3 regions of the Peribacillus sp. P4_B1 genome follow, and region 3 is predicted to be linked to each of the others. Evidence: riboswitches for the same ligand, from Rfam matches in the RefSeq annotation. Region 3 holds a riboswitch; each other region holds the start of a gene.
The links. A riboswitch is a leader RNA that binds a small molecule or an ion and turns the genes downstream of it on or off. The one in region 3 is predicted to bind cobalamin.
Positions count from the first base shown of each region.

Region 1 (9,815 bases), on a different contig from region 3:
ACAGGTGGCGGGACTAGCGGGTATCCTTGTTTTCATTTTAGGGATTATCCTGGCGCGAATGATGGCTAAAAAGCAATTCAGGGGAAGAGTCCTGTTGGAAACAGCATTTTTATTGCCGCTCGTTTTGCCACCTTCTGTCGTAGGTTTTTTATTGATTGTGATTTTTGGGAAGAATGGAATACCAGGCCAATTTATCGAAAGGGTTTTTGATCAGCCCTTAATGTTCACTTGGTGGGCGGCGGTTATTGCATCCACCGTGGTAGCTTTTCCGCTTATGTACCAATCCGCTAAAACAGGCTTTGAAGGTATTGATGAAGAAATCGAAAATGCAGCAAGAGTTGACGGGGCGGGCGAGTGGAGATTGTTCCTTTTTGTATCCCTTCCATTGGCAGTCAGATCCATCGTCACAGGAGCCATATTGAGTTCTGCACGTGCATTGGGGGAATTCGGGGCGACACTAATGTTTGCCGGAAACATCCCCGGACAGACACAAACCATACCAACCGCGATATATGTCGCCATGGACTCCGGGAATATGACATTGGCCTGGCTATGGGTTGCTGTGATCATCGTCATCTCATTCATGATGCTTTTTGTCGTGACGTACATAAAATGAATGCTGTTTCTCAAATATGCTTATGAAAAGATTAGGTGCGGCTTCTATGTCTTCTTTATGGGTAAAGCCGTTTTTTTCATATAGCTTCCGTGCAGGCAGGTTCATTTTACCGGTCGAAACGGATATCTTTTCCCAGCCGCCTTGTAATTGAAGGTCATTCAAAAGGGCATCCGCAATACCCTGACGAAAATAAGCGGGATGGACGATCATTCTGCAAATCCGCATTAGTCTATTTTCTATTGTATAGGATATCGCTCCAGCTAAGGCATCACCTTCTAAAAAGCATATGAACGATTCATTACAATGAATGAATTGTTCATATGTTTCCAATAAAGGAGGGATATCGGCAAAGCCGATCAAATCCGCTTCCACCGTATAGGATTTTTTTTGAAGTTTAAAAAGCTGCTGGCCAAAATCGGAATCCAAGTCCCGAATTTTCATGATCAAATCATATCACTTCCTTTCATTACATTATAAAGGAAGAGGGAGATTATTGTTTCTTATCAGTCTGTGTTATAATCGACAAACAATATGAACTAATGAAATGAGGAAGAAATTTGTTAACATTTGAAGAAAAATTGAGCATCATTGAAACTTTTCCGGAATTACAGCGAAAAGACGTTTCATTGGGGCGTGTGAATTTCCATTACCCAGAAAGTGTCCAGGAGAAAAAGATAGTCGTTCAGCATTTGCATCCCAATGGAAATGGATTCGTTTACGCTGGGCATATGAGAAAAAAAGATACTGACCGTAAAGGATTTATCAATATACGTGACTATAATGAAGCGGAATTAAAAGAATTGATTCAAAAAAGCATGGATTATCTTTCTGAACCTCCTGTTGAAATCGAAGAAGAGGAAAACGAGTTCGCTAGGTTGGAAGGAACATGGATTGGCCGTGAAAAGCAAGAGCTTTCACTTGAAAGGGAAGATCAGCTTTGGAACGTGTATTCAGGCTCGAATCTTGAGGAGTGTTTCGAGAGTCCAGTAGAGGCGGAGCGCTACTTATTGGACGAAGGTTTCCGTCAAAGCAAGAAGCGGAAAATGTAGAATTTTAGGATAATTTGTCGGTGGAATTACTGCGATAATCTTGTTTTTTTTGGATTTTCCATGATATAATATGAGTAATTATTTTTGTTCGGAATAAGTTTGATAGAAGGATTTACTGTTATAGGATTCCTCTTGAAACATTATCCAGAACCAAAAATAGTAATAAAATGGATTTTTCCAAACACAGGAGGAACTATCATGGTACAAGGTAAAGTAAAATGGTTTAACGCAGAAAAAGGTTTCGGTTTCATCGAAGTTGAAGGCCAAGACGATGTATTCGTACATTTCTCAGCTATCCAAGGCGAAGGCTTCAAAACTCTTGAAGAAGGCCAAGAAGTTTCTTTCGAAATCGAGCAAGGCGCTCGTGGACCACAAGCAGCTAACGTTCAAAAATAATTGAACACATATAAAAAAAGACTCCGATACTGGAGTCTTTTTATTTTCCCCTGTAAGGGAAACCACGTTTATTCTTCTTTTTTTTCGGCCATTTCCCTTAATGCTTTGTCCAATTTTTCCTCGATCCGTTTAGAACGATTAAAATGCCCTGCCAGGTAAAAAACGATGAATATAACGAATACGACAAGCACTAGCATAAACAGGATAGGCAGGAACTGGGTTAAATTTTCAGTCATTGGATATTATCCCCTTTTTATTCCATTATACTTCATGCTTACCGCTGCTATGATATAGGGAGACAAATTTTTAAAAAAATACTAAAAGGTGATATGCGAAAACGCATATCACCTTTTAGTCAGTTCTGGAATAGCGAGGCGAACTTTTGAAGTCTGGGCAAGTCTGATTCTTGATACATCTGTTCTATCTTCAATGTCACCAATAACTGGCTTTTGGCGAATAACATGTCCCGGAAATGATCGACCGCTCCACAAAAATGATTATAGTTGGTTTCACCAGTGCCGAAGACTCCCGTTTTCAGATGAGCAATAGGCAACTGTTCCAGTTCTTTGTAAAGGGCTGCTGATTTGGCAGGAAGCTCCCCATTTCCCCATGTATAGGTACCGACGATCAATGCATCGTAATCGGGCAATGTACCTAAATCGAATTCATGCAGTTGATATAGTCCAGCTCCAGGTAATAGGGAAGCGATGGCTTCAGCAAGAGCTTTTGTATTTCCTCCGGCAGAATGATAGACAATGGCAACTTTATAGCTCATCGAATCCATTGCTGGCATTTACTTGACTGTAGGTCCTTGACTTCTGTTCGAAGAAATCGGTTTTGGTAAGGCCGATGGATTCATCATCGAACGTTTTGATCCAAGGCATCGGGTTTTCACTATACTCTTTATACAAGTTTTCAAGGCCTAGCATGCGAAGCCGTTTGTTGGCGATATATTCGATGTATTCATTGAACTCTTCCAAATCGAGGTCGGCTTTGGTTTGGATATCTTCAAGCATATACTCAGACCATTCCTTTTCGAGTTCGACGGCTTTTTCAATCGTTTTATAGATGAATTTCGTGTTTTCTTCATTATTTAACTCTGGATATTCATACATCAAGATTTGAACGAGCATTCCAATGAAATCGAAATGGACCATTTCATCGCGATGGATATAGGATATCATCGTCGCCGAGCCGGTCATAAGGTTCTGGCGTCCTAAATTATAATAGAAGGCGAAAGCCAGATAGAAATAAATCCCTTCGAGGTTCGTTGAATGGATCAGTGCCTCGAATAAATGCTGAGGGCTTGGATCGTCCACAAACTTTTGATAGGCATCCACGATCGGTTGATTACGCTTAATCACTTCCGGATGTTCTTTAATGCGGTCGAAAAGCTGTTTTTGCTTGCCTACCGGTATCAGGGAAGCAAGGATATAGGAATAGGATTCATTATGGATGGATTCCTGCTGGGCCATGTTTGCCAGGATAGCTTTTGCCGCAGGATCCTTTATATACCGAAGGATTTCTACTAAAGTAGGCGTTTGTAGACTGTCCATTCCAGCAATCATCGTAAGGATATCAAGAAAAGCGTCCTGGATATCTTCGTCCAATTCTCCCCACTGCTTTTTATCCTGAATCATGTTCACGCTTGAAGGCTTCCAAAAGTTATTGATGAGCTGTGTATAGGTATCATAGAATTTCTCATACTGAATATCGTTCCAAAGGAGAAAGCCTGAAGCTTCTCCTTTGAAAACACCGGTCGCTTTAGTTGGATGCGTTGGTTCCAGCATCCGGATCTTTTTTATATGATTGGTCATTCGTGAAAACTCCTTTAAGAATAGATTACTAAGGGTTTGATCGTCGTTAACTAGAACAGCTTTCGCAGGCATTGTCATATTCGGAAGAAGTCGAACGAACATAATACGTTGATTTCAACCCGGATTCCCACGCCGTTAAATGGATATCCAATAGGACCTTCGCTTTGATTGTGTTGTGTACATACAGATTAAAGCTGATTGCTTGGTCAATATGGCGTTGGCGGGCTGCATTTTGCCTGATGCTCTCCAGTTGGTCCAAATTAAAGCGGGTCTTTTTATAATATTCATACGTATTTGGCGTCAATCCTGGTGCGGTCACCTTGAATTTGAAGTTTTTCTTTTCCTCGTAAAATTCAATTTCATACAAAGGATCGATTCCATCCGTTGAATTACCGATTTTAGCAGTCGATGAATTGGGGGCAATAGCCATTAAATATCCATTACGGGTACCGTGCTCCTGCACATCTGCTTTTAAATCCATCCATTTTTGATCTGTATAGTCACGAAGTTCGAAATATTCCCCTGTATGCCAATCGGATCCTTCGAAATATGGGTATGATCCCTTTTCCTTGGCCAACTCGTTGGATGCTTTGATTGTTAAGTAAGCGATCTTTTCGTATAAAGCATCGGCATAGTGAACAGCCTCATCCGATTCCCAATAAATATTCTGAGTGGCAAGTAAATGATGCCATCCAAACGTTCCTAGACCAATTGCCCGGTAACGTTTGTTCGAGATGGATGCTTGCTTGACCGGAAGATTATTGACATCAATGACGTTATCCAGCATCCGGATCTGAATGGGAATTAACCTCTCCAAAACATCGCTGCTCACCGCACGGGGCAAGTTAATGGATGATAGGTTGCAGACAACGAAATCGCCGCTTTTACGGACCACAACGACATCTCCATCTTCTGTTTCATATTCATCCGTGATCGTCGAAGGGCTTAAGTTTTGAGCAATCTCCGTACAAAGGTTAGAACAATAAATCATGCCTTTATGTTTATTCGGATTCTTCCGGTTCACTTCATCGCGGTAGAACATATATGGTACGCCTTCTTCTAATTGAGAAATCATGATGCTTTTCATGATGTCCATCGCATTGATTTTTTCAAAGCTATAGTTTGGAAGTGTACCGTTTTCTGCGGCCTCGACAGCAAGTGCATAATGATTCCTGAAGCTTCCTTCGCCTTTCTTCTCGTCATAAAGATCTTCAAGTGAGAATCCAAGGGTTTGTTTGATGGTATGCGGATCGAAAAGATACCATTCTTTTCTGTCGCGTACAGCCTCCATGAACAAATCAGGAATACATACACCTGTAAAAATATCATGGGCTTTTAATCTGTCATCCCCGTTTTGGGTCTTCAAATCAAGAAAGCTCATAATATCTTTATGCCAGGCATCCAAGTAAATCGCGATGGCACCTTTACGTTGCCCCAATTGATCGACACTGACAGCTGTCTGGTTGAATAGCCGGATCCAGGGAGTCGTGCCGGAACTGTTTCCAGAGAAACCTCGGATATCAGAACCAAGCGAACGAATCTTACCAACGTAAAGACCTACACCGCCGCCGAATTTTGATACTTTTGCAGCATCGTAGTTAGATAGATAGATGCCGTCAATGGAATCCTCAATTGCGTCGATAAAACAAGAGCTTAACTGTCCATGCGTTTTACCTGCATTGGATAGAGTAGGCGTCGCAACAGTCATATAAAGGTTGGACATAGCCCAGTAAGCTTCTTTTATTAGTTGAAGACGATGCTCCGTTTTTTCCATTCGCATGATTTCCATCGCGATGATCATGAAGCGCTCTTGAGGCAGTTCGTAGACCTTGTCTTTTTTTGGGCGGGCTAGGTAGCGATCGTTTAATAAGTAAATGCCTATGTAAGAAAATAATTTATCCTTTTCCGGGTCGATCACCGAACCCAATTCCTCAATTTCCGCTTTCGTATAAGAAGCTAGCAGTTCTGATTTATAAATGGGATAACGCTGGCCTTCTGAAAGTTGCGAGAGTTCCGTGATCAGTTCATAGAATGGGCCATAACTCATGCCTTCATAACCTCGATTTGCCTGTGCATCCCTATACATCGTATTCAATAGTTCTGCTGCAGCAACGAACGTCCAATCGGGAGCATCTATATCCACACTTTCAAGAGCGAGCTGAATCAGTTTTTTTGATGCCTGTTCATCGGTTGAGTCACTTTTGCGATCAAGCCATTTTATAAAACGCTTTTTGAACTTTTCCATATCGAGACGGCCTTCGAATTCCTTTGATAACATCTCAAGCTGGATTGAATTCGTTTCGGTGTCATTTTCGCTTATGGTAGAGTTATATGTTTGAGTCATTAATAATCCTCCTTGTAAACTTCCGCTAAAATAAAAAAACCGCCCAAATGGATTGAGCGGATCAAACGATAGAATAAAAGAACCATGAAAAAATAGCCATTATACTATCGTTTCATCATCTCAATCCCCGAAGAATAAGAAACATGAAAAAATCAAGGCAGGTCTCCTGACTCATGATCATCCTACTTTGAGTCCTTCCCGTATAGAGAGAGCTATACAGTGGTTTCTCATTTCGTCACATTTACAGTTGCGGGGACAGTTCCGGGTTTACACCGGATTCCCTTTTCAGCCATCACTGGCACCTTGGATTATAAAATATTCTATATATAGTTATTAGTATTGTTTGTGTAATCAATATCTAGTATTTCTGCTTATATTATCGTAAGCCATATACGATGATAATTCAACTAATATATTTGAGAAAAACCAACCCTTATCTATTGACAAAGTGAAGGTAGAGGGATTGAGAATGAAAGATTTTATTGGGGAATGGGTAATTCGAGCACTGAATTTACGGGATTTTGTGTTAAAATAAAGTGTATAGTAAAGGTGGGTCTCCCTTATTGCGATGAGGGGATTCGCGGAAAAATATTTATGAAAAAGGGGTTAAAATCTTGGAAAAAGTATTAGTTTTTGGACATAAAAACCCGGATACAGACACAATCTGTTCAGCAATCGCTTATGCAGATCTTAAAAAGCAACTAGGTATCAACGCTGAACCAGTTCGTCTGGGTGAAGTGAATGGTGAAACTCAATATGCGTTGGACCAATTCAAATTCGAAGCTCCCCGCCTTGTGGAAAAAGTGGCAGGGGAAGCGGATGGCGTGATTCTGGTCGACCACAACGAACGCCAGCAAAGTGCAGAAGATATTGACCAAGTCCGTGTGTTGGAAGTTATCGACCATCACCGTATCGCTAACTTTGAAACAAGCGATCCTTTATATTACCGTGCGGAGCCAGTTGGCTGTACGGCAACGATTTTAAATAAAATCTATAAAGAAAACGGCATTGAAGTCCCTAAAGCGATCGCCGGACTTATGCTATCTGCCATAATTTCCGATTCTTTATTGTTCAAATCCCCGACATGCACAGAGCAAGACGTTGCAGCAGCTATGGAACTGGCTGATATTGCGGGAGTAAACGCTGAAACATATGGCTTGGAAATGTTGAAGGCGGGAGCTGACTTGAGCGACAAGACGATTGCCCAGTTAATCACTCTTGATGCAAAAGAATTCTCCATGGGAATGGCTAAAGTTGAGATAGCTCAGGTCAATGCTGTAGATCCGAACGAAGTTCTTGCTAAGCAAGCTGAAATAGAAGCAGCCATTGAATCGGTCATCGCTGTGAAGGAATTGGATTTATTCCTATTCGTCGTAACGGATATCTTGACCAATGATTCTGTGGCCTTGGCTCTTGGAAAAGCGGCTGATGCAGTGGAAAAGGCATATGACGTTTCATTAAACAATAACATTGCCGTCTTAGAGGGCGTTGTATCGCGTAAAAAACAAATCGTTCCGGTTTTAACGGACGTATTCAGTAAATAATATTGGAAAAGGGGTGCCCATTCAATACTTTGGGCCCCCTTTTCTGTACATCAAAAAAAGACTCAACCATCCATTTAAAGGTGTTTGAGTCTTTTTTTTTAATTTAAGGTTTCCTTTTCTTTTTCATAGGCGATGACAATCAGTTCTTTATTGGCTTCCTCGCCAAGTTTGCTTTCAAAGCTTTTCAGTTCATTCAATAAATCTGGTGACAGATTCGCTGCTGTATAATCCTGATCGGATGTCATGCTTTTCGCTCCTTTCAAAAGGAAATATTTCATGTTATCTATTTTGTCGGTTTGAAAAGTTTCTATTCAGCAGAATTATACTTTTTCAAGATATTTTACTTTCTGAGGTGGCGAGTTTTTCAAGCAATAACGAACTCTCCTCGTCCAGGCCTTGCACCTGGACAGGTGTACCCTGAAACTGATATTTAAGGACAACCGTATCAACAGCACCGACTGCAGAAGCATCCCATATTTTAGAATGGGAAAAATCGATGATGACCGTTTCGGCTTTTTCCTTGAAATCGAACTTAGAAACAAAGTCCTGAACCGAAGCGAAAAATATTTGTCCGCTGATACGATAAATGATTTTCTTAGCATGGATGTCTTCCGTTTTCTCAACAGCCACTTTAGAAATTTTAGCCGAGAAGAAAATCATGCTCAAGAGCACTCCAGCAAATACCCCTTTAGATAAGTCATGTGTATAAAGAACAATGAGGACCGTCACGATCATCACTGCTGCATCCGTCTTTGGAGCTTTAGTGAGCCGCTTTAGGGAAGACCAGTCAAAGGTCCCGATTGAAACCATGATCATGACTGCGACAAGGGCAGCCATCGGTATTTTAACAAGGACATCATTCAATACCACGATTAATACCATAAGAAATGCGCCAGCTACAAAAGTGGAAAGCCGGCCCCTTCCTCCCGATTTAATGTTGATACCGGATTGGCCGATCATCGCACATCCTGCCATTCCGCCAAAACATCCGGCAATGATATTCGAAATTCCTTGGCCTTTGGCTTCCTTATTTTTATTACTGTCCGTGTCAGTCATCTCATCGACTATTTGAGCGGTCAATAATGATTCAAGCAACCCGACAAACGCAAGGGCTATGGAATAAGGGAAAATGATCGCCAAAGTTTCGAAGGTCAAAGGGATGTCTGGAAGCATGAACATCGGAAGGGCTTCAGTCAATTGCCCCATATCCCCAACCGTACGCACCGTAGCTCCCGTGGTAACTGCAACGATTGTCATGAATATGATGGCGACAAGTGGTGAAGGTATGACTTTCGTGATCAGCGGAAAAAGATAAATGATAGCTAATGAAATGGCTGTCATGAGATACATGATCCATGATTCGCCCACGAAATGGGTAAGCTGTGCCGTGAAAATCAAGATGGCTAGAGAATTCACAAAACCAGTCATGACCGGCTTCGGGATGAACTTCATTAATTTCCCGATTTTTAAAACCCCTAGTAAAATTTGCAGCAAACCAGTCAATATAGTTGCAGCAAGTAAATAGTTCAAGCCGTGATCTTTAACAAGATCGACCATTACGAGTGCCATTGCTCCAGTGGCAGCCGATATCATTCCCGGCCTTCCGCCGAAAAATGAGATGGCGATGGCAATGCAGAATGAGGCATATAGACCTACCATTGGGTCAACACCAGCAATGATCGAAAAGGCAATCGCCTCTGGAATCAATGCCAAGGCAACGACAATTCCGGAAAGAACATCCCCCCGTACGTTACCGAACCATTCCTGTTTGTATGCTGATGTATTCAAAGAAACACTCCTTCTTTCTTTTATATATGTGTGTTACTTTCATTGTTAACGCACTAAATTATAGCATGTGACCTTCTTTCTATCTATATGGATATTTCCAGGACTATTCATGCCTAAAGAAGGAAGCATTGGTGCAAAAAGTGCTTGAGCTATCATGTGGGGGGACCAGGGCTGAAGATGCCTCGATTTATCTATACGAAGGATCGGTAAACTATGTTTGTTTACAAAGCCCTTCGATAGGATCCCCAAAACTTTAGTAAA
Region 1 is NZ_JBFUHM010000018.1:1,243-11,057, forward strand. Features, by position in the region: gene modB (molybdate ABC transporter permease subunit) at 1-616, shown strand, start outside; gene AC1DVK_RS12330 (GNAT family N-acetyltransferase) at 578-1,057, opposite strand; gene AC1DVK_RS12335 (hypothetical protein) at 1,174-1,665, shown strand; gene AC1DVK_RS12340 (cold-shock protein) at 1,864-2,061, shown strand; gene AC1DVK_RS12345 (hypothetical protein) at 2,130-2,297, opposite strand; gene AC1DVK_RS12350 (flavodoxin domain-containing protein) at 2,417-2,836, opposite strand; gene AC1DVK_RS12355 (ribonucleotide-diphosphate reductase subunit beta) at 2,826-3,878, opposite strand; gene AC1DVK_RS12360 (ribonucleoside-diphosphate reductase subunit alpha) at 3,925-6,222, opposite strand; cobalamin riboswitch at 6,362-6,543, opposite strand; gene AC1DVK_RS12365 (manganese-dependent inorganic pyrophosphatase) at 6,837-7,766, shown strand; gene AC1DVK_RS12370 (hypothetical protein) at 7,865-8,011, opposite strand; gene AC1DVK_RS12375 (SulP family inorganic anion transporter) at 8,097-9,554, opposite strand.
Region 1: another riboswitch for cobalamin. It lies ahead of AC1DVK_RS12360 (ribonucleoside-diphosphate reductase subunit alpha); the one in region 3 lies ahead of AC1DVK_RS09875 ((2Fe-2S) ferredoxin domain-containing protein).

Region 2 (10,636 bases), on a different contig from region 3:
GAACCTACGACCTACAGCTTAGGAGGCTGTCGCTCTATCCTGCTGAGCTACTGGGACATATAAAAAAGTCGACGACTTATTTATTATATTTCTTATAGGCAAACTTTTCAAGTTAATAGCAATAATAATTATGAAAAAAAACATCTAGACGCTTAGGGGGCACTCAGCTCTCCTGTTTCCTTACTCTTCATTAAATGGAATACTTTATTATTTCCTGGTTTTCTGGTACTATTATGCTAGAAAAAATTAGGAGAATGATAGTGGGGAATTATAGAGTTTTATGGATGGTGACGCTGCTGGGGATTTTAATTTTACCGGCATGCTCACAAGGGATTTTAGAGGGTATAGGCACAAAGACGGCTGCGCCTATCACGGAAGATAACATTGAAGTGGCTGCAGCAGCGGAGAATGACACTGGGCAGGATTCGGAGGACGAATTATATACTGAACGAATCGATACGAGAGACTGGATAACGGCCAAGTCCGCGGTACAGCTTCCAATATTGATGTATCATAGCATTTCTGAAGGCAATGGCCTTCGGGTACCAAAAGAGGAATTCCGATTACAAATGACGTGGCTTCGGGAAAATGGTTACTACACATTATCCCCTGAAGAAGCATTTCTCGTTTTAACCGAAAATCGGATGCCGAGTGAAAAGTGTGTCTGGCTTACTTTTGATGATGGCTATACAGATAACTACACGGACGCTTTCCATATACTAAAAGAATATGATATGAAAGCGACTGTCTTCATGATCGGGAAGTCCATCGATAAAGGTCATCACCTGACTGAAAATCAAATGATGGAGATGAGGGGGAAGGGGATTTCGATCGAAAGCCATACTATCAACCATTTGGAGCTGAACCGAATGACGGCAGAGCAGCAAGAAGCGGAAATGGTCCAGTCAAAGGATCTGTTTGATCGTATCCTGCAACAGGACACGACAGTGCTTTCCTATCCAGTTGGTCGTTATAATGAAGAGAGTCTCAGGCTTTCAGAAGAAGCTGGATACAAGATGGCAGTCACTACTGAACCTGGAGGAGCTTCAAGGGACCAAGGGATGTATGCCTTGCATCGAGTTCGGATTTCACCTGGATTATCAGTCGATGGGTTCGCGTCGCTGATAGAAAATGCTTCAAATCATTGAAAATGGACGGTGCATTTCAAACTTGTTCAGAAAAATCATATAATAATCGATTCTTACATGGTGTATAATGAAGGCAGTGAAAATTGTATACATATGAACGATTTGGTGTCTTAATGACTTAAAAGGGAAGTTGGTGAAATGCCAGCGCGGTCCCGCCACTGTATTTGGGAGCTGACGGCTGTGTACCACTGTATGGGATATGGGAAGGTGCCGTTGACGATGACCATGAGCCAGGAGACCTGCCAAGATTCGTACACCTGTAACCTACGCGGATGGGAAGGTGTGTGGCAGACCCTAAGAGTCCGTAATGATATTGTTGCCATACAAGCATCTTCCGTTTAACGGGAGGTGCTTTTTGTTTTGGGTGCCTTCCGAGATTATTAGGTGAAGAAATTAAATGAAAAGATTGTGGGGAATGAAAATGAAGAAGATTTTTGGTTTGATATTGTTGATGTTACTGACTGCAGGCATGATGGTTGGCTGCAGTGACGCTACTGATGAAGGAAAAGAAAAGCAGCAAACGAATCATGCTCAACACGACGCTTTCCCGATTACGATTAAAGATGCAACGGGCGAAAAAGTAACGATAGAACAAAAACCGAAGAAAATCGTTACGTTGATACCAAGTAATACAGAAGTGGTATTTGCACTTGGTTTAGGTAAAAAGGTCGTTGGTGTTTCCGACAATGATAATTACCCGGAAGAAACGAAAAAAATTAAAAAAGTTGGCGGAATGGAAATGAACACGGAGCTGATTGTCTCCATGAAGCCTGACCTTGTTCTTGCCCATGCATCAAGTGCCCATAATTCAAATGAGGGATTAAAGCAGCTTAAGGATGCTGGAATAGATGTCCTTGTAGTCAATGATGCACAAAGCTTTGACCAAGTCTATGAATCTATTGAAATGATTGGAAAGGCAACGGGGGAAAATGATAAGGCAAGCGAAATCGTTGCGGATATGAAAACGAAGCTCAAGGATATTCAGGAAAAAGTCAAATCCGTTAAGGAAGCGGATAGGAAGACCGTTTTAATTGAGGTTTCGCCATCACCGGATATATATACACCTGGAAAAAATACCTTCATGGATGAAATGCTTCATATTATTTCAGCGGATAACGCTGCTGCTGAATTGGACGGCTGGGCAAAAATTGATGAAGAGTCGATGATTGCTGCAAATCCGGATGTCATCATTACAACGTATGGTAATTATACAAAAGATCCAGTAAGTGAAGTGACAGGCCGAAAAGGATGGCAAGACGTAAATGCCGTTAAGAATGGCCAAGTCTTTGATGTCCCTTCTGACTTGGTGACCCGTTCCGGTCCACGCTTAATAGAAGGAGTAGAGGAACTTGCAAAAGCAGTCTATCCGAACCAATTTGACAACTAAATGGGCGTTTGCTTATTTGATTGCGTTGTTAATTTTGTTATTCGCAATGACGATAGGCATTTCCTTTGGTTCGGTGCCAGTTCCGATTTCCGTACTTATACAAATAATCGGCAAGGAGATTTTTCACTTGCCGATTTCTGCCGATCCGGATGTGATGCTTACGAATATCGTGATGAACATCCGCTTGCCGCGTGTGCTGCTCGCTGGTTTGGTTGGGGCATCACTTGCGATTGCCGGGGCAGCCTTTCAGGGACTGCTCCGGAACCCGCTCGCTGATCCTTACACATTAGGTATTTCTTCAGGAGCATCGGTCGGCGCCGTATTGACAATATTCTTGAATATATCACTGCCATTCATCGGTTTATATACTCTTCCGGCATTGAGCATCTTATGTTCAGTGCTCACGATGCTCTGCGTACTGACTTTTGCAAAAAAAATGGATCGGTCGATGAAAGTGGAAACGATCATCTTAACGGGAATCATTTTCAGCTCGTTTTTAAGTGCCTTCATTTCATTGATGATTGCGCTGACGGGTGAAGAATTAAGACAAATCATCGGCTGGCTGATGGGAAGCGTCTCAATGCGCGGATGGAATTATATCGTAATCATTTTGCCGTTTTTTATCATTGGTTCGTTGACCTTGATCATGAATGCAAGCGAATTGAATGCGATGACTTTCGGGGAAGACCGGGCAAAACACTTAGGTGTAAACGTGAAGCGGCGGAAAATGTGGATCTTGATAGCCGGTTCGACATTGACAGGGGCAGCCGTTGCCGTTTCAGGGGCGATTGGTTTTGTAGGATTGGTCATTCCTCATTTTGTCCGGAAGATTTGGGGACCTGACCATAAACATTTGCTTCCGTTGTCATTGTTGATAGGAAGCGGATTCTTAATATTGGCGGATTTTGTAGCACGAACGATCATTGCCCCCGCGGAACTGCCGATCGGGGTGATCACCTCACTTATCGGGGCACCGGCATTTGCGCTGATTTTATTAAAGAGACGGAGAGAAGGGTAAATACGGATGCTTGAAGTAAAAGGGTTAACAGGTGGATATGACAACAAAACTGTTTTGGACTCTATCTCTTTTGATGTACATAAAGGGGAATTATTCGGGATCCTTGGTCCTAATGGCAGCGGAAAAACGACGCTTTTAAGCATGCTTAGCGGGGTGCTTGATTATAAGGACGGAAGCGTACGGATAAGAGGCAGGGATTTGAAGGAATATTCATCAAAACAACTTGCACAGGTCATTGCCGTGCTCCCTCAACATTCCTCATTAGCTTTCTCCTATACAGTAAAAGAGACGGTCTCACTTGGGAGGTATGCCCATCAAACGGGCTGGTTCCATAGTTGGTCCGCAGAAGATGAAATGATCGTCCAACGGGTTATGGAACAAACGGGAGTAGCGGATTTTCAGGATCTTCATTTTGAACGATTGTCAGGTGGGGAAAGACAACGGGTCTTGCTGGCACAGGCACTTGCCCAGGAACCGGAAATCCTTTTTTTGGATGAGCCTACAAACCATTTGGATCTTTCCTATCAAAAGGACCTTCTTGATCTAATGAGAAAAATGGCAAAAGAACAGGAGTTAACCGTTATTTCAATTTTTCATGACTTGAATTTGGCTGGATTATATTGTGATCGGCTTATGTTGCTTGAAAAAGGGCAAATTCAGGTTGTTGATGTGCCGAATGAAGTGCTCCAACAGGAACGGATTCAAGGTGTATATCATACGACGATCGAAAAACATCCACATCCCGCACTTCCGAAACCTCAAATGTTCATCGTTCCGGAGAAGCATGGCAATGACACTATCCCATTGGAAATTGATGAATCTTATCTGACAATGGGACCTGAGATGATTCAATTGAATTCTCCGATCCCGCTTAGAACGATGTCTTCTGGAGTGACCGGTTCGGGTACGGGCTGGCATAAATATTTCGTGAATAGGCATGTCCATCATGATTATGACTGCGAAGATCATCATGTTGAAATGGCCGGCTATTTAAGAACTCATGGATTTGAACCGCAGGAAACGGTGGGGATGATGACAGCCGTCTTTCTCGATACGGTTGCCTTCAAGTTAATGAGAGCTGAAGATTTCTCGGTTTTTATCATCGTGACGGCTGGTGTAGGGAATGCCATCGACGCTTCTTTAGCTGACCGGCATTCTTGGAGTTCCACTCCAGGAACCATAAATACATGGATATTCATAAATGGGCATTTGGCAGAAGAGGCTTTCATACACAGCATAGTTACTGCAACCGAGGCAAAAGTAAAAGCGCTTCATGATTCGAATGTCATGGATAAGGTGACGAATACATGTGCAACAGGAACATCGACCGACAGTATTTTGATTGCAGCGTCCCAAAGAGGGAAGGCGCTTCAATATGCAGGCACCATCACTCCGTTAGGGAAGCTGATCAGTCGCGGTGTATATGATTGTACAGTAGAAGCAATAAAGAAAAATCGGAAACGGATTGAGGATCTATGATTTACCATCATCTTATTGCAGTTACACTGGCGTTTTTCCTTGATTTATTAATTGGTGATCCGCCAAATTGGCCGCATCCAGTTAAATGGATAGGAACGATGATAAGCAAGTTGGATCAGGCATTCAATAGAGGGGCATATAAGAAACGGAATGGACTCTTCATGTTGATCATCGTCTTAGCGATGGTGATATTGATTACAGGCCTACCCGTCTACTTGGCTTATCGGATCCATCCGCTTGCAGGTATCCTTTGGGAGGCTGTTGTCATTGCCACTACGATAGCTCAGAAGGGCTTAAAGCAAGCTGGAATGGATGTGTGCCATCCGCTGAATGAACGGGATTATCCTGAAGCGAGGCTAAAACTTTCCTATATCGTGGGCCGTGATACTGCTGATCTTGATGAATCCGAAATCGTCAGGGGGACGGTAGAAACCGTAGCAGAAAATACCAGTGATGGTGTTACTGCCCCAATGTTTTGGGCAGCTGTTGGCGGTGCGCCGCTCGCAATGGTGTACAGGGCAATTAATACCTGCGATTCCATGGTTGGGTACAAAAATGATAAATATGGACAATTTGGCTGGGCTTCAGCCAAGCTCGATGATATCGTGAACTGGATTCCCAGCCGCCTCACTGGGTTCCTGATGTTGCTGAGCTCAAAATCCGGCTATCATGGATTTGGTGCTAGATGGAAGATATTATTCAATGGTGCTAAAAAACATCCAAGTCCGAATAGCGGGTGGTGTGAAGCAGGCGTTGCTGCCATTTTGGGAATACAGCTAGGCGGCCGGAATATGTACAAAGGAATTGTTTCCGACCGTGCGAGGATGGGCGTTCCGCTTGTTCGATTAGAAGCAAAACATATACCAAAAACGATTACCATCATGCATCGGTCATCTTTTCTATTTCTACTGATGCTATGGCTAGGGGGACTTATTCTTGACATTACCTGCTCATGGCTCTAATCCTCATTATCTTTACGAAGCGCTGGAAATCGAAATGCCTGAATCTGTTCTCGATTTCAGTGCTAACATCAACCCATTGGGTCCGCCTTTACGTATAAAGGAACAGTGGCCTGAATTTTTCGAAGGAATCTTACATTACCCAGATCCGCATGCCATTGAACTGACAAAATCAATTGCCAAAAAAGAAGCGCTTCCTGAGCAATCCGTCTTGGTGGGAAATGGTGGTGCAGAAATAATCATGTTGGTAGCGAACAGGTTAACCAATCAAAGGGTGTTGATCATTCAGCCGGCATTTGCGGAATATGCAGAAGCTTGTTTGGCAGCAGGATGTGAGGTCGATTTTCATCAGCTTGATGCACCTGAGTGGAAACTGGACTTGGATCGGTTGATTCCTAGATTATCCGAATATGATGCACTTTTCTTATGTACGCCTAATAATCCGACGGGTGTTTCATTTAAGAAGGATGAAGTTAGGGAATTGATCTTTGAATGTCAAAAATCGGATTGCCTGGTTGTCATGGATGAGGCTTTTTATGATTTCACGGAAGATGCCTTTACTTATGCTTCTTTAATCAATGAATTTCCACATTTACTCATTCTAAGATCAATGACTAAAATCTTTGCAATTCCGGGTTTGAGACTAGGCTATTTGCTTGCGGCACCTGACATCATAACCCGTGTAAGAACTTATAAACCGCATTGGAGCGTCAACCATGTTGCATTGGAAGTAGGGAAAATCTGTCTTGCTGAAGATGCATATATGAGAAAAACAAGAGACTATATTCAATTGCAAAAGCAGAAACTATTCCGGTTTTATGAGGAACAAGGGTTGAGTGTCTCTGATAGCGCAGTTAATTTCTATTTAGTGAAAGATGAATCCTTATCCCTTTTCCCCTTTTTGTTAAAAAAAGGAATAGTACCGCGCCATACCTATAATTTCCCGGGGTTGGATGGAAAGTGGCTTCGGTTTGCAGTGAAGAGTGAACGTGATAACGAAGCGCTGATGGAGGGGGTAAGACAGTGGAGAAAGCAAGGCTCTGTTTTATAACCGGGGGTGTCCGGTCCGGAAAAAGCAGTTTCGCGGAAAGAAAAGCCCTTGAATATGCACTTCAAACGGATGGGAACTTGCATTACCTCGCTTGCGGCCGTGTCAGTGATGTTGAAATGGGTGAACGCATCCTTAGGCACCAGAAAGATAGAGAGAGCAGCCCAATCGCCTGGAAGACTTCGGAATACGCAACGGATATTACACGAATAGGAGCGGACATTAATCAGAATTCCATAATCCTGCTCGATTGTCTGACAACCCTGCTTGATAACGAACTATTTGGCCCAGGTGTTCCGCTTGAAAAGGAGTTTTTACAAAGCGTTTTTTCAAAAATAATAACCGGGATCAATGAGATAAGAAAACGATCCAGCTGTTTAATAGTCGTGAGCAATGAATTGGTGCAGGAACCGATTTTCCAGAATGATTTCCTCCATATATACGGAAAAACATTAGGCCTGCTTCATCAAACGATCGTCGGGCAGGCGAATGAAGCCTATCTAGTTGAATCGGGAATCCCATTGCGGAAGAAAGGGTGCATGCAGGAATGAACGCAGTGATTGGATTTTTAATTAACCTGCAGTTCTTTACAGTTTTTCCAATTAAGAAGCAGCTTCCTATGGAGAAGAAATATATACACCGTGCCATTCAAACCTTTCCGCTAGTTGGTCTTTTATTAGGCTTGATATTGGGCGGTGTTTTATATGCACTAGTGGAATGGACCCCATTGTCATCGCTTGCAATTGCCTTTTTCCTTTGGTTTTTGACGATGGCATTAACGGGAGGTTTGCATCTCGATGGCTGGATCGATGCAAGTGATGCTTTTTTTTCCTATCAGGATAAAGAGCGGCGATTGGAAATCATGAAGGATTCAAGGACAGGTGCATTCGGTGTCATCTCCGTCATTGTCCTTTTGGCCGCCCGGTTCATATTTATCTATGAAATTGTCGAAATGGTCAATGAATGGACATACTTCTTGATCATTGCCCTTCCACTCTTAAGCAAATGTGTGATGGGTTATTTACTTATCCGGATGCCACTGGCTAAAAAAGAGGGGCTCGGCGCTTTTTTTCAAAGTGCAGTAAAGAAAAGCAGTTTGCCCATTTATTTGCTGTACCTCCTTGTAAGTCTGGCGATCGCCTGGATCATCGATTTTAAGCTTGTCACCTTATTTTTCATCATGTGTCTGGCTGCACTGTTTTTCCTGTTCTATATAAAACGTAAAGTCATCAGTTGGTTTGGTGGGATAACGGGGGATGTACTGGGGGCATCCGTGGAAGGGGTTGAGCTTTGGTTATGGCTGATATTGTGGCTATTACACTACTTCGCCATGGGCTGACAGTAGCAAATGAGCGAAAGGCCTATTTAGGCTGGACGGATTCTCCATTAAGTACCGAAGGAGAAAAGGAAATTCAAGACTTAAGGGGTTCTTACCCACAGTATGAAAAAATTTACACGAGTGATTTGCCTCGTTGTGTGGAAACTGCAAGACTGCTGTTTCCAGATATAGTTCCGGTCAAAAGCGCTTCGTTCCGTGAAATGAATTTCGGCAGTTGGGAAGGGCAGACGTATGAAGATTTGAAGGCAGATGAAGATTATCTTAATTGGCTGGAACGTCCCATGGAGGCATTGGTGCCTGGGGGTGAAAGCTATCCGGGATTTTCCGAACGTGTTAATAATGGCTGGAAACAATTGATTGCCTGTAAGGAGAACCGCTTTGCCATAATGACACATGGTGGGGTAATTCGTGACTTATTGGTCCGTTATGCCCCGAAGGAAAAGAATTTTTTTGATTGGGGGATTGCCCATGGCAGGGGATATGAGCTGATATGGGAAGACCGGAACAGCTTAAGGAGGGGAGAACGATGCACTTTGTTACAGGCGGCGCCTATAATGGGAAAACTAAATGGGTAAAGCAATTGTATGGTCTGGAAAGTGATGTCCTTTGGCTATCCGGTTATCGAAAAGAACAGCCGGAATTGATTGATTTTCAAGGCAAAACTGTTGTATTGCAGGGGTTGGATGCATGGATACAACAAGATGCAGAAAAGATGGATTCTGATTCGATTCGAAAAAGGTGGAAGGAAATCATGGCTGACTGGCGAATATGGGAGAAGGAAAGGGATGAACACCATTTCATTGTGATCGGCTCTGATATTTCCAAAGGCATTGTCCCGATGGAAGCAAGTGATCGCAGATGGCGCGATGCCTGTGGATGGGTCTTTCAAGATGTAGCATCCATATCAAGGCGCGTTGACATCATTTGGTACGGAATTAACCAAAGAATAAAATAGAGGAGGTAATGGGATGAAAATCTATACACGTACAGGGGATAAGGGACAAACAAGCGTAATCGGAGGCCGGCTTGACAAGGATGACATCCGTGTTGAATCGTATGGAACAGTGGATGAAGTGAATAGCTATATCGGTCTTGCGGTGACTGAATTGGATCCCGCTATATTTACGGATGTATTGGCCGATCTAGAGAAAATCCAGCATGAGTTATTTGACTGTGGCGGTGATTTGGCAACCGTTTCCGAGAAGGCACCACAAAAGCTGACGGATGAGGCCATTACCTATTTGGAAGAACGAATAGATGCCTTCATACTCGAAGCGCCGGAATTGGAAAAATTCATCCTGCCTGGCGGCTCAAAAGCGTCTGCAACCATTCATATTGCCCGAACGGTTACACGCAGGGCGGAACGGTTGGTCGTTTCTTTGATTAAGTCGGGTGCGGCAGTTTCACCATTATCTCTACAATATTTAAATCGTTTGTCGGATTACTTCTTTGCTGTTGCACGTGTGATCAATTTCCGCCTTGGTGTGAAAGATGTGGAATATATCCGCAGTGCAAATGTATTCCGTGGAGGGAAAAGAAAGGAAAAAGAGTAAACATGGACGTAAGAAAAATTAGTGCAATCGCTATATTCATTGCCTTATCGGCGGTGGGGGCGATGATTAAAATCCCTTCCCCAATCGGCAGCATCGCTTTGGATAGTTTTCCGGCCCTTTTGGCGGCTGTCATACTTGGACCGGTATCGGGGGCTATTGTAGCGGGGCTTGGTCATATCATCTCAGCGTTCATGGGCAGCATGCCACTTGGGCCATTCCATTTTTTGATAATGGCCGAAATGGCAGTCCTCGTATGGATGTTTGGCATTTTATATATACACGGAAAAAAAATAGGCGCATTTTTCCTCTTCTTCATCGGTAACGCCTTCATCTTGGGCCTGCCTTTCGCCTTTCTGGTCAGCACGGGTTTTTACACGTTGCTTGTTCCGGGATTAACGGCGGCGACGGCGGTAAATGTAGTATTGGCAGCCATTTTAATGCCACGCTTGGAGCCTGTTTTGAAAAAAATGATTTTTGAAGATAGACTCGTAGAATGAGTGATTCATTGATTTTACCATTTTCCGAATCAGATTCATTGATTGTTTCAAGTGATAATAGTGGCGGAATCGGTCTGAAGGAAAAAGACCTGGTCCATGTCCCTTATGGGGTCGTTGGATATTATTCCTTTCGGGTTGCCGTCATGGAATGTTTGGGGGTTGGCGGAAGTCCAGTATCCGTCGTTCTAAATAATTTCTGCGGTAATGA
Region 2 is NZ_JBFUHM010000009.1:35,177-45,812, forward strand. Features, by position in the region: tRNA gene AC1DVK_RS07125 (tRNA-Arg) at 1-57, opposite strand, end outside; gene AC1DVK_RS07130 (polysaccharide deacetylase family protein) at 246-1,148, shown strand; cobalamin riboswitch at 1,235-1,409, shown strand; gene AC1DVK_RS07135 (ABC transporter substrate-binding protein) at 1,570-2,535, shown strand; gene AC1DVK_RS07140 (FecCD family ABC transporter permease) at 2,498-3,553, shown strand; gene AC1DVK_RS07145 (heme ABC transporter ATP-binding protein) at 3,560-5,032, shown strand; gene cbiB (adenosylcobinamide-phosphate synthase CbiB) at 5,029-5,994, shown strand; gene cobD (threonine-phosphate decarboxylase CobD) at 5,969-7,042, shown strand; gene AC1DVK_RS07160 (bifunctional adenosylcobinamide kinase/adenosylcobinamide-phosphate guanylyltransferase) at 7,015-7,590, shown strand; gene cobS (adenosylcobinamide-GDP ribazoletransferase) at 7,587-8,378, shown strand; gene AC1DVK_RS07170 (histidine phosphatase family protein) at 8,336-8,953, shown strand; gene AC1DVK_RS07175 (bifunctional adenosylcobinamide kinase/adenosylcobinamide-phosphate guanylyltransferase) at 8,905-9,333, shown strand; gene AC1DVK_RS07180 (cob(I)yrinic acid a,c-diamide adenosyltransferase) at 9,347-9,931, shown strand; gene AC1DVK_RS07185 (ECF transporter S component) at 9,934-10,428, shown strand; gene AC1DVK_RS07190 (ATP-binding protein) at 10,437-10,636, shown strand, end outside.
Region 2: another riboswitch for cobalamin. It lies ahead of AC1DVK_RS07135 (ABC transporter substrate-binding protein); the one in region 3 lies ahead of AC1DVK_RS09875 ((2Fe-2S) ferredoxin domain-containing protein).

Region 3 (10,636 bases):
TCCCTTTTCCCCGACAACTTCCGCAAGTGTCATCATTTGTTTGGGAGTGAATTGTTTATTCGCCACACCTGGACTGACCGCAAGTTCGAATACCGACTCCATTTTTTGCTGAACAAACGGCTTAATGGGTTGCTGAACGGTTTGGCCCTTAACTATAGACAGGGCTTCCATCGCCATTTCAAAAGAAGTCGCCTTCTTTTCTGGTGCTTTTGTAAGTAGTCCAACCCCTCCATCAGGCTCAGCGTAGGCTTCTTGCATGGAATCGGCTTCTTGATCTAATGCCCACGGTTCTGCTTCTTTTTGCAGACGCTGATGCGGCTTCAATGTTTGCTTTTCCGAATTCAATGTATATTTCCTCTGATAACCTCTTGGTGTGATGATTTTGTCATCATATAAAAAGGTAGATGAATTACCAATAATGACGGTGGTCAACATTCCAATATCGTGATTCAACATATCTTTCAAATTGGTTATGACAATATCCTGCCGATCGCGATAAGCACTTTTCACCAACCCGACAGGTGTATCCGGTGAACGGTAGCGAAGGAGAATTTTTTGTGTTTCTACAATTTGCCTAGTCCGCCTTCCGCTACGCGGGTTATAAAGGGCAATGACAAAGTCAGCCATTGCAGCAGCTTCCACCCTTTTAGCGATAAGTTCCCAAGGCGTTAAATGATCACTGAGGCTGATGGTACACGAATCGTGCATGACAGGTGCCCCAAGTAAAGACGCACAAGAGTTGATTGCAGAAATACCAGGGATGACTTCAATGCCCACTCCAGTATCTTCTTTCCACCCTTTTTCAATCAATACTTCATAAACCAGCCCTGCCATCCCGTACACTCCGGCATCACCACTAGAAATTACAGCCACTTTCTTTCCCAGCTCCGCTTGTTTCACTGCTTCCTGAGCACGTGATACTTCTTCAGTCATTCCCGTACTAATAATCGTTTGATCTGTAAGCAGTCCCTGAATGAGTTCAACATAAGTCTTATAACCAATGATGTAGTCACTTTCTTGAAGGGCTTCGACAGCACGTTTGGTAATGTGTTCAAAATTCCCTGGCCCAAAGCCCACGACGAATAATTTACCGTTAGTACTCATTAAGACATCTCCTTTTACGATTTGTTCTTTGAAATACCCGTATGAGCAGGAAAATCTGGATTAGGGATCATTTCCCCATCACTGAATTGGTAGATCATCTGTGGCACAAACTCCCCATCATCGATATTACTTACAATCTTCCGACCGTAATCTGGGGTATCCACCCGATACCATCTCCCTTGGGGATACTCAATTACAACGCAGGCGTCCTTACATCTTCCGTTACAGCGTGTCCTGGTTGTATGAACTTTCATATCCAGTCCCTTTGAAGTAATTTCATCGCGAATCGCTTGGGTTACTTCTTCCCCGCCTTTTTTCATGCAACTGCTTCCATTGCAAATCAACAGATGCGTATTAGTACCCTGCAAGTTCCAAGTAGTCATCTTCTTCCTCCTGAGTTCAGGGAAAAGGCAAAATAAAAAACCTTAACATAAGAGTTAAGGTTTTAAAAAAACTATATGAATGAGGAGCCTTCGGCAAATATGCTGAATCTCCCAAAATCGTCATAGTCCTTCTACCTTTCCCTCCGAAAAGTATCATACAATTTCAAAAGCAGGTTTCCTGGCTTACGCTTCATTTTACTTTGTCCCTTCCCGGCATTAAGCCAGTGGTCATCGACAATTTCATCAGCGTTTACAGTAGCGGGGGCTGCATCGGATTTTCACCGATTTCCCTATTATCCCTTGATAATTCACACAAGAGCACTTTTAAAATGAAATATTTGGTTTTATTATACATTTCTAGCTAACTTTATCTATCATATAACAACTTTAGCAAAATTCAAAGTTTATTCCGACTGTTTAGAAAAGTTTAATAGGGTAAATCCAGCTCCATGCCTCGCTTCTCTGCGTTATTAGCCTAAAAAAAAAAAAGAGAGTGTAGCTGGAATTATTTCTTTATGATAAACTATACGAGATTTTTCAAAATAATTACATAAGTTTTATGGTGTTGAATTTTCTCGGAAATTCAGCTTAAAAGGGAAGCCGGTGAAAATCCGGAGCGGTCCCGCCACTGTAAAGGGAAGTCCTATTGCCTTAAGGTTAATCCACTGTCAAATGAGATGGGAAGGATGTAATGGGATGATGAACCAAAGCCAGGAGACCTGCCATGAAGCGTGAAACTGTTTCAGCCTACGAGGATGGGTGTGCGGATCAGGCAGAATAGCCCGTGGTTGGTTTATGCTATGGAATTCCTGTTCATTACGCACTTCTTTCTTTTTTAGAGAAGTGCTTTTTATGTTGGGCGCCGCTTTTCTTCTAAAAGCCTTGATTAGAAAAAATTAAAAGTGTTGAAAGGAGAAAGAATGAAAAAAGACAATTGGAAAATTCTTTATTTTGTCATTTTATTGCTTCTTGTACCAAAACGTGCTATGGCCATGCATATTATGGAGGGATTTTTACCGATTGAATGGGCCATATTCTGGTGGGCCATTATCCTTCCATTTTTAATCTTGGGTTACCGGTCGATTAGGTCCAAAGTAAAGGAAAACCCAGAAACAAAAATGATACTCGGCCTATCGGGAGCATTTGTATTCATATTATCGGCCCTGAAGATTCCTTCCGTTACGGGAAGTTCTTCACACCCTACAGGAGTTGGTTTGGGTTCCATATTATTCGGACCATTGGCCATGAGTGTCGTGGGTTCCATCGTACTGTTATTTCAAGCTGTATTACTGGCTCACGGAGGGTTGACGACATTAGGGGCCAATGCATTTTCCATGGCAGTATGCGGACCGTTCATTTCTTACTTTGTCTTCAAGGGCGCAACTAAATTGGGGTGGTCTTTTTCTCTTGCCGTTTTCTTGGCAGCTGCTTTTGGAGATTTAGGAACCTATGTGGTAACTTCCGTTCAACTTGCTCTTGCTTTTCCATCCGAGGTAGGGGGATTCATGGCCTCATTCACTAAGTTTGCAGGGATTTTTGCCCTGACCCAAATTCCCTTGGCAATCAGCGAGGGATTATTGACAGTCGTTGTGATGAATTTCTTAAAAAAATACAATCTAGGCGAATTGAAATTGCTGCGAGTTTTATCTAAGGAGGCCCGTTAATATGAAAAAAAGTTTACTGCTGCTTTTCCTGGTTGTCATTCTTGCTACCATACCGTTAATCACCCAACAAGGAACGGAATTTGGCGGTGCCGACGGCGAAGCTGAAGAAGCCATCACAAATATCCATCCGGAATATAAGCCATGGTTCAACAGTATTTGGGAGCCACCAGGTGCAGAAACAGAAAGCTTATTATTTGCGCTGCAAGCTGCAATCGGAGCTGGTTTCATTGGATATTTCATTGGCGTAATGAGACAAAGGAATAAGCAAGCCAAACAAGCCATGCCCGAAGAATCCAAGCATGTTACTCATTGATAAATATGCCTATTTCAATGGGCTAAAGGATGAACATCCGTTGGAAAAAATGATTTTTGCACTCTCCCTTTTGCTTTTTTCCTTAACTGTAAGGGATATGGCCGTTTCGCTCATCACTTTTACGGTGATGAGTGCTTTAATCATTTTTGCGGCAAGAATCCCACTTTCTTATTATCTGAAATTACTCTTACTACCGGGGTTCTTTATATTATCAGGTACAATTACAATCCTTTTTTCTTTTACAAGCAAACCCACTCCAATATCCAATATATGGTGGTCTTGGAAAGCCGGAAACTGGCAAATATTCATCAGCGATGACAGCATTGGTACAGTGATCAATTTGATCACTGTCGTATTTGCCAGTATAAGCTGTTTATATTTCTTAACCTTAACAACACCCATTACCGTCATTCTATCAGTGCTGCGGAAACTTAAATTGCCGTCTTTATTGATCGATTTAATAGAATTGACCTATCGCTTCATCTTTATTTTTTTAGATACAGCTTTGGCCATTCACCTATCACAAGCTTCACGACTTGGATATGGCTCGATAAGGCAAGGCATTCGCTCTCTCGGGTTACTAATCTCATCATTATTTTTGGGAGTATTCCAGCGCTCTGCGCAATTGACGATGGCCATGAATGCAAGAGGATATCAGGAAAACCTATCATTTATCGATGATACTTACACCTATTCCTCCCGCAATTGGCTGATCGCCATTATCATACTAGGAAGCTTAATCTTTATTTATGGATATATGTAAATTGGAGGCAATTCAAAAATGGAAGAGCATATTTTTAATATAGAGGGCCTCACCCATCAATTCCCAGATGGAACGTTCGCTATAAAAGATCTTTCACTAACGGTTCAACAAGGTAAAAAGATTGCATTATTAGGCAATAATGGAGCCGGCAAATCGACTCTGTTCCTCCATTTAAACGGTCTTTTACAACCAACATCAGGAACCATCAGATATAAGGGCAAGAAAATTAAATATGACCGTAAAGCATTATTATCATTAAGAAAACAAGTCGGGATCGTTTTTCAAGATCCTGATTCTCAGCTTTTTTCCGCTAATGTGCAACAGGATATTTCGTTTGGACCGATGAATTTAGGATGGGAAAGAAACGTAGTCCGCGAGAAAGTACAATGGGCGATGGCTCAAACGGAAGTAACGGAATTAAAGGACAGACCAACCCATTTTTTGAGCTTAGGGCAAAAAAAACGTGTCGCCATTGCAGGCGTACTAGCCATGGAACCCGATGTCTGGCTCTTGGACGAGCCTACCGCTGGATTGGATCCTTATTTCTCCCGACAGATCATGTCTCTGCTGGACAGTATTCACCATCCTGACAAAACGATAATTCTATCAACCCATGATGTTAATTTGGCCTATCAATGGGCTGATGAAGTCGTTGTCATGAACGATGGGAAGGTCATATACCAAGGGGACCCTGTATCCGTTTTTCTTGATGAAGACATTCTAATGAGAGCACATCTGGAAAAGCCGTGGGTTTTTGAAATGTTTCAAGCCCTTCTTCAATCAAGGATACCCGCAGAAAAGGACCTTGTCCCAAGAACGAAGGAAGAGTTACTTCGAAAAATGGAGAGAGAAAGAATTTATTAATTAGATATCCCCTAGCTTAAAAAGCTAGGGGTTTAAATCAATATTTTCTAAAATTTCAGTCGATAATTCTTGTTCCTAAAAAATAAAATCACTTCATTTGCCTTCTTCCTCGGATCCTTCTTTTTTAATCTCAATATCCTTTCCATTTACATCATCAATGACTGCTTTTATCTCGCCTTCCGCATAAGTATCCGAGACTTGTTCGTGGGTTGTAGCCAATCCCGAAGATACAGCATCTTCCCGTTTATAATCACTGACATCATATATTCTTCCAGCAATTTCTGAAGATTCATTTTTTGATTGCTTGCTATCCATAGTTTTCACTCCTAGTTTTCAAATTGTCCAACCATCGATTGATAGCAGTACTAAAGACAAAGGTATTTTGTGTAAAAAACAAAACAATATTCAATCATGATAGAAAAAAGAGGAAAAAGCCTGACTTTCCTTATTTTCAATCACTTGATCATACAAAAAAAGCTTACAAGTAAAATCCCTTCTCAAGGGCTCTACCTGTAAGCTTTTATTAGAGCTTAGCTCTCCTTATACACATTCACATCCACATCATCGGATGGGTCTCCCCAACATTCCACATTCTTCAAACCTTTAATATTGTTCACATGGAAAACAGGATTTTTTCCACTTTTCTTTTGCTTTTGATAATCCGCCAGTGCAGCAAAAGCGATCTTCCCAAGTAATGCTATGGCGATCAGGTTGATAATGGCCATGAGTGCCATCAGCAAGTCAGCTAGCCCCCAAACAAATTTCAGTGAGGCAAGCGAACCGAATATCACCATCCCTACTACTGCGATACGATAGATGTTTAACCAAGCCTTATTTTCATTGATGAAGCCGATGTTCGACTCTCCATAATAATAGTTGCCGACAATGGAACTGAAGGCGAATAACAGGACGATAATGGCAAGGAAAATACCAGCCCAAGACCCCAATGCCGTCCCAAGTGCATTTTGGGTAAGGACGATTCCATCCGTTTCTTTCGATGTATAAAGACCTGAGAACAAAATGATGAAGGCAGTCGAACTGCAAATGATGAGCGTATCGACAAAAACACCCAGTGACTGAATGAGTCCTTGTTTGACGGGATGACTTACATCTGCCGTCGCTCCAGCATTAGGTGCACTACCCATCCCAGCTTCATTTGAAAATAGGCCACGCTTGATTCCCTGCATCATGGCAGCTCCCAGTACACCGCCAGCCACTTCTTTTATTCCATTAAATGCACTTTCAAAAATCAGAACAAAAACACCCGGTAACTCGGTAATATTCATGATGATGATAATCAACGCCACTATCACATAGGCTCCTGCCATAATTGGGACGATTACTTCAGATACCTTTGCAATCATTTTGATACCGCCAAAAATGATGACAGCTGTGACGACAGCCAGAATGAGACCCGTAACCCACTTTTCGATTCCAAACGATTCATTGAATGCACTTGAAATCGTATTGGCTTGAACCGAGTTGAAAGCAAGTCCAAATGTAAGCGAAATCAATACAGCGAACGTGATACCCATCCATCGGGCGTTCAAAGCTTTTTCCATATAATACGCAGGTCCTCCGCGGAATGCATCCCCATCCTTGACCTTATAGATTTGAGCAAGTGTACTTTCAATGAAAGCTGAAGCAGACCCGATCAATGCTATTAACCACATCCAGAAAACGGCTCCTGGGCCGCCCATCGTGATTGCGATGGCAACACCTGCAAGGTTACCAGTTCCTACCCTGGAAGCCGTGCTTATGCAAAATGCCTGAAAGGATGTCACACCCTTTTTTTCCGCCGTGGCTCCTTCCCCCAAAAGTCTGAACATTTCCCCAACCATCCTGAATTGGACAAACTTCGTACGTACGGAAAAATAAAGGCCCAATCCAATCAACATGATGATCAAAATGGATGACCATAACACATCATTTGTCTCACTAATAAATTTTTCTAACATCCCCATTAAAACAATCCCCTCTACTTCACTTTAATTATTATTACAAAAACATATACAGCTATAATTTATTTCCCTGTTCTTCAGGGAGATAAACTAATAAAGCCCATAAAAAAAAGGAAATTCCCGAATGAATCTCCAATACAATAATTATATTATATCCTAACTCACATTTTTTTTCATTCATGAATTGGTGGAATCAAAAGAAAAATATAATATTTCAGTATTCTTCCTTATGATATTAATCTTTCTTCCCCCACTTTATTTTAGTTCATTCCAGACGTCAGCAGAATCCCTTTTTCGTCCAAATCATCCAAAAAACTTTAATATAGCACCAAAAAGCCTCTTACCTTCTGTTCAAGGCTAACGTGCAAGGCTTTTTGCAAACATCGGATTCATATCATTTTTCTTAAACCACTCCCAATATAAGAAAAATTCCGTGCTGAAATTTAGTTATCATCTACATCGCAGAAGAGGCTTCAATGTATGAAATTCAAAAAAAGTGTAATCGTAAACAATCTAGGTATAATTCTCTTTGTAGGGATTATGTCAAGCCAAGGGATTTAACGAATGATTATCAAATTAGGGAATTAGTTTGCAGTATAATTTGAACATCAACTTTGATTTTCATAGGGAAAAATATGTAATGCCCAATTTTGTATTCATTTCTTAAAAGGATGCGGACGCTGAATATCCAAATACAAATAATGCCCTTCTCGAATGAGAAAAGCTTTTATTTAAAAATAATACCTCTAAAAATTTTATATTGGAGAAGTTTTTTTACTATTGCACTAATAGTCCACCTGAGAACCCCTTTAACTGGTTTAACGAAGATTAAGAACAAGATTCCTTAAATTAGAAGTAAGCCAGCTGCAAATAGGATAGTATTCACAAAACCAATTTATATGTTTGCTCCTTCTGACTGATATGAACAGCAGTGATAACAGTTCCAATCACTTCCGCTTTATTCATAAACGATATGCTAAGGCTCGTCATTAATCCTGATTGACTAACCAAGAACCTAAAAAACGCTGCACATCATGTGAATAGGAACGCATGCGACCGTAAAAAGACTGATGCTTCAGTTATCTATTGAAGAAAATTCACAAAATTAGACACACCTATTTTATTAAAACGCTTGTTTTTTCTGACTAGCCATAGATCTCTTGTTATATTTATACCGGAAATACCGACTTCCCGCAAAAAACCTTGATCCAATTCCCTGGCCAATGACAATCTTGGCAGAATACTGATTCCAAGTCCAGCTTCGACTGCACTTTTTATCGCTTGTGTACTTCCAATCTCCATGTAGTTTTCTATATTTTCTAAAATCCCATGCTCCCTTAACATGTTTTCTACGATAAGTCGTGTCCCTGAAATGGATTCACGCCAGATCATCCTTTCATTTCCCAATTCCTCTACCTGGATTTCTTTTCTGTCTCTCCATGTGTGGTCGGGTGGACAAACCAATATCAATTCGTCATCTGCGAATTTTTCTACAATAAAATCGGTGTTTTCCACGAGTCCTTCCACCAAGGCCAAATCAATGACATCGTTTGATAAATCCTCCAGAACTCGAGGGGTATTTTTTATCGTTAATGTCACTTTTATTTCAGGCTGCTGTTTTTTAAATCTCCCCAGCAAGCTTGGCAATAAATACTCGCCGATAGTCAGGGATGCACCTACTATGAGGTTTAAATTGTACTCGCCCACTGATTGCTGAATCACTTCTTTTGAATGGTTGAAGTCATTCACCATAGCTTTTGCAAAAGGGTATAACAACTTTCCTGCTTCTGTCACCCTTAGCCTCCCTTCCTCACGGTCAAATAACAAAGTGTTATAAAAATTTTCCAATTGGTGAATCTGTCTTGTTACCGCCGGTTGAGATAAGAAACTTAACCTCGCTGCCTGGCTTATGCTTCCTTCATCCACCACTAAACAAAACACTTTTAGATTTTCTAATTTCAAGACGCCGACCTCCATGTCTATAAATAGTTTAATAAAATGATAGCATCATATAGGTAAATGGTGAAATGGAAAAACAACGCTATTTTCCTTGAACAGGTGATTCTATTCAATTCTATAAAACGGATAAATCTTCTGGGTATAACGTTTTGTTATACCCGATGATTTTGTTGCAATTTACCCATTCCTTTTTCTTTGATATGTTAATAATAAGATTTATATAGAGCAGCATAGGAAGGGACTGATGACGATGAAAGGACAATGGAAAACACTGCTCCAATTATTTTGGACCTTTTTTAAAATAGCACCTGTCACATTCGGAGGCGGGTTTGCGATGATCCCTTTAATCGAAAAAGAAGTAGTGGAGAAGAGAAAATGGCTGAAAAGCGAAGAAATTACGGATGTTTTTGCATTATCTCAGTCTGTACCGGGAGCTGTCGCCGTTAACTCCGCCACCTTTATCGGCCATCGAATTGCCGGAATGAAGGGCGCAATGGCAGCTATGATCGGTGTTACACTTCCTACCTTTTTAATTGTACTGCTCCTCGGCATTTTGTATTTTTTCATTCAGGATAATCCAAAGATAGAATCCGCATTCATATCGATTAGAGCTTCCATAGTTGCCATCATCGCCTATGCGGCTATCAAGATAGGAAAAACGGCTATTGTTGACAAATCAACATTAGGTATATTAATAGTGGGGATCCCAATCCTTTTTTTCATTCACCCTGTTTTAGCTATATTAGCAGGCGCGATAGCAGGTGTTGTGACCATCTCTATTAAGAGGAAATTAGGTTACAAAATCAACATGGACCGAAAAGAAAGGAAAGAAGAAGAGAATGATTTCGAATATTTCATGGGTGCAGGCATATAGGTCCATGAAAGGTAGGTGATATTTCCCTGTTATCGGTTTAAACTAATTTTCAAGAAAGCGTGGGATAAAGGATGACGGAATTGTGGGAGTTGTTTAGCACCTTCTTTATTATCGGATTTGTATCGTTTGGAGGGGGATACGCCATGATTCCCGTAATAGGATCGGAAGTCTCACAGCATGGTTGGATGACGACGCAACAATTTACCGATGTAATCGCCATTTCCGGCATGTCCCCAGGTCCTATCACCACCAATAGTGCCATTCTCGTTGGCTATTCGACTGCTGGATTAGCAGGAGCCATATCATCTGCTCTCGGAATCCTGCTTCCTGCAATTATAGTCATAATCGTTATAGCCACCTTCTTCAGCAAATTGAATCATTATCCAATTATTCAATCGATGTTTTATGGACTAAGACCCATTGTCACTAGTTTAATCCTTTTTGCAGCGATAAGTTTTGCCATTTCCAATCATATGATAGCTATGAACTTTTCATGGCATACGATAAGCTTATTACTTGTTTTTGGATTATCATTATTTGCCTTATTGAAATTACGATGGCATCCAGCTTATGTCCTTATTCTTTCTGGATTAGTTGGTGTTGTCTTCTATTCATAACGACTCATTTTTCCGTTCAACACACTTCCATGTAATCTCTAAATCTTGGACATACTGAAAATATGACTGATTGGTATGGAAACGAAATATTTGTTCAAGTGAAACATTATCAAACAGACATATTTTTTAAAATG
Region 3 is NZ_JBFUHM010000013.1:48,307-58,942, forward strand. Features, by position in the region: gene cobJ (precorrin-3B C(17)-methyltransferase) at 1-1,104, opposite strand, end outside; gene AC1DVK_RS09875 ((2Fe-2S) ferredoxin domain-containing protein) at 1,119-1,487, opposite strand; cobalamin riboswitch at 1,639-1,828, opposite strand; cobalamin riboswitch at 2,031-2,228, shown strand; gene AC1DVK_RS09880 (energy-coupling factor ABC transporter permease) at 2,408-3,151, shown strand; gene AC1DVK_RS09885 (energy-coupling factor ABC transporter substrate-binding protein) at 3,153-3,464, shown strand; gene cbiQ (cobalt ECF transporter T component CbiQ) at 3,505-4,227, shown strand; gene AC1DVK_RS09895 (energy-coupling factor ABC transporter ATP-binding protein) at 4,246-5,091, shown strand; gene AC1DVK_RS09900 (YozQ family protein) at 5,185-5,406, opposite strand; gene AC1DVK_RS09905 (alanine/glycine:cation symporter family protein) at 5,622-7,055, opposite strand; gene AC1DVK_RS09910 (LysR family transcriptional regulator) at 8,136-9,014, opposite strand; gene AC1DVK_RS09915 (chromate transporter) at 9,256-9,885, shown strand; gene AC1DVK_RS09920 (chromate transporter) at 9,957-10,502, shown strand.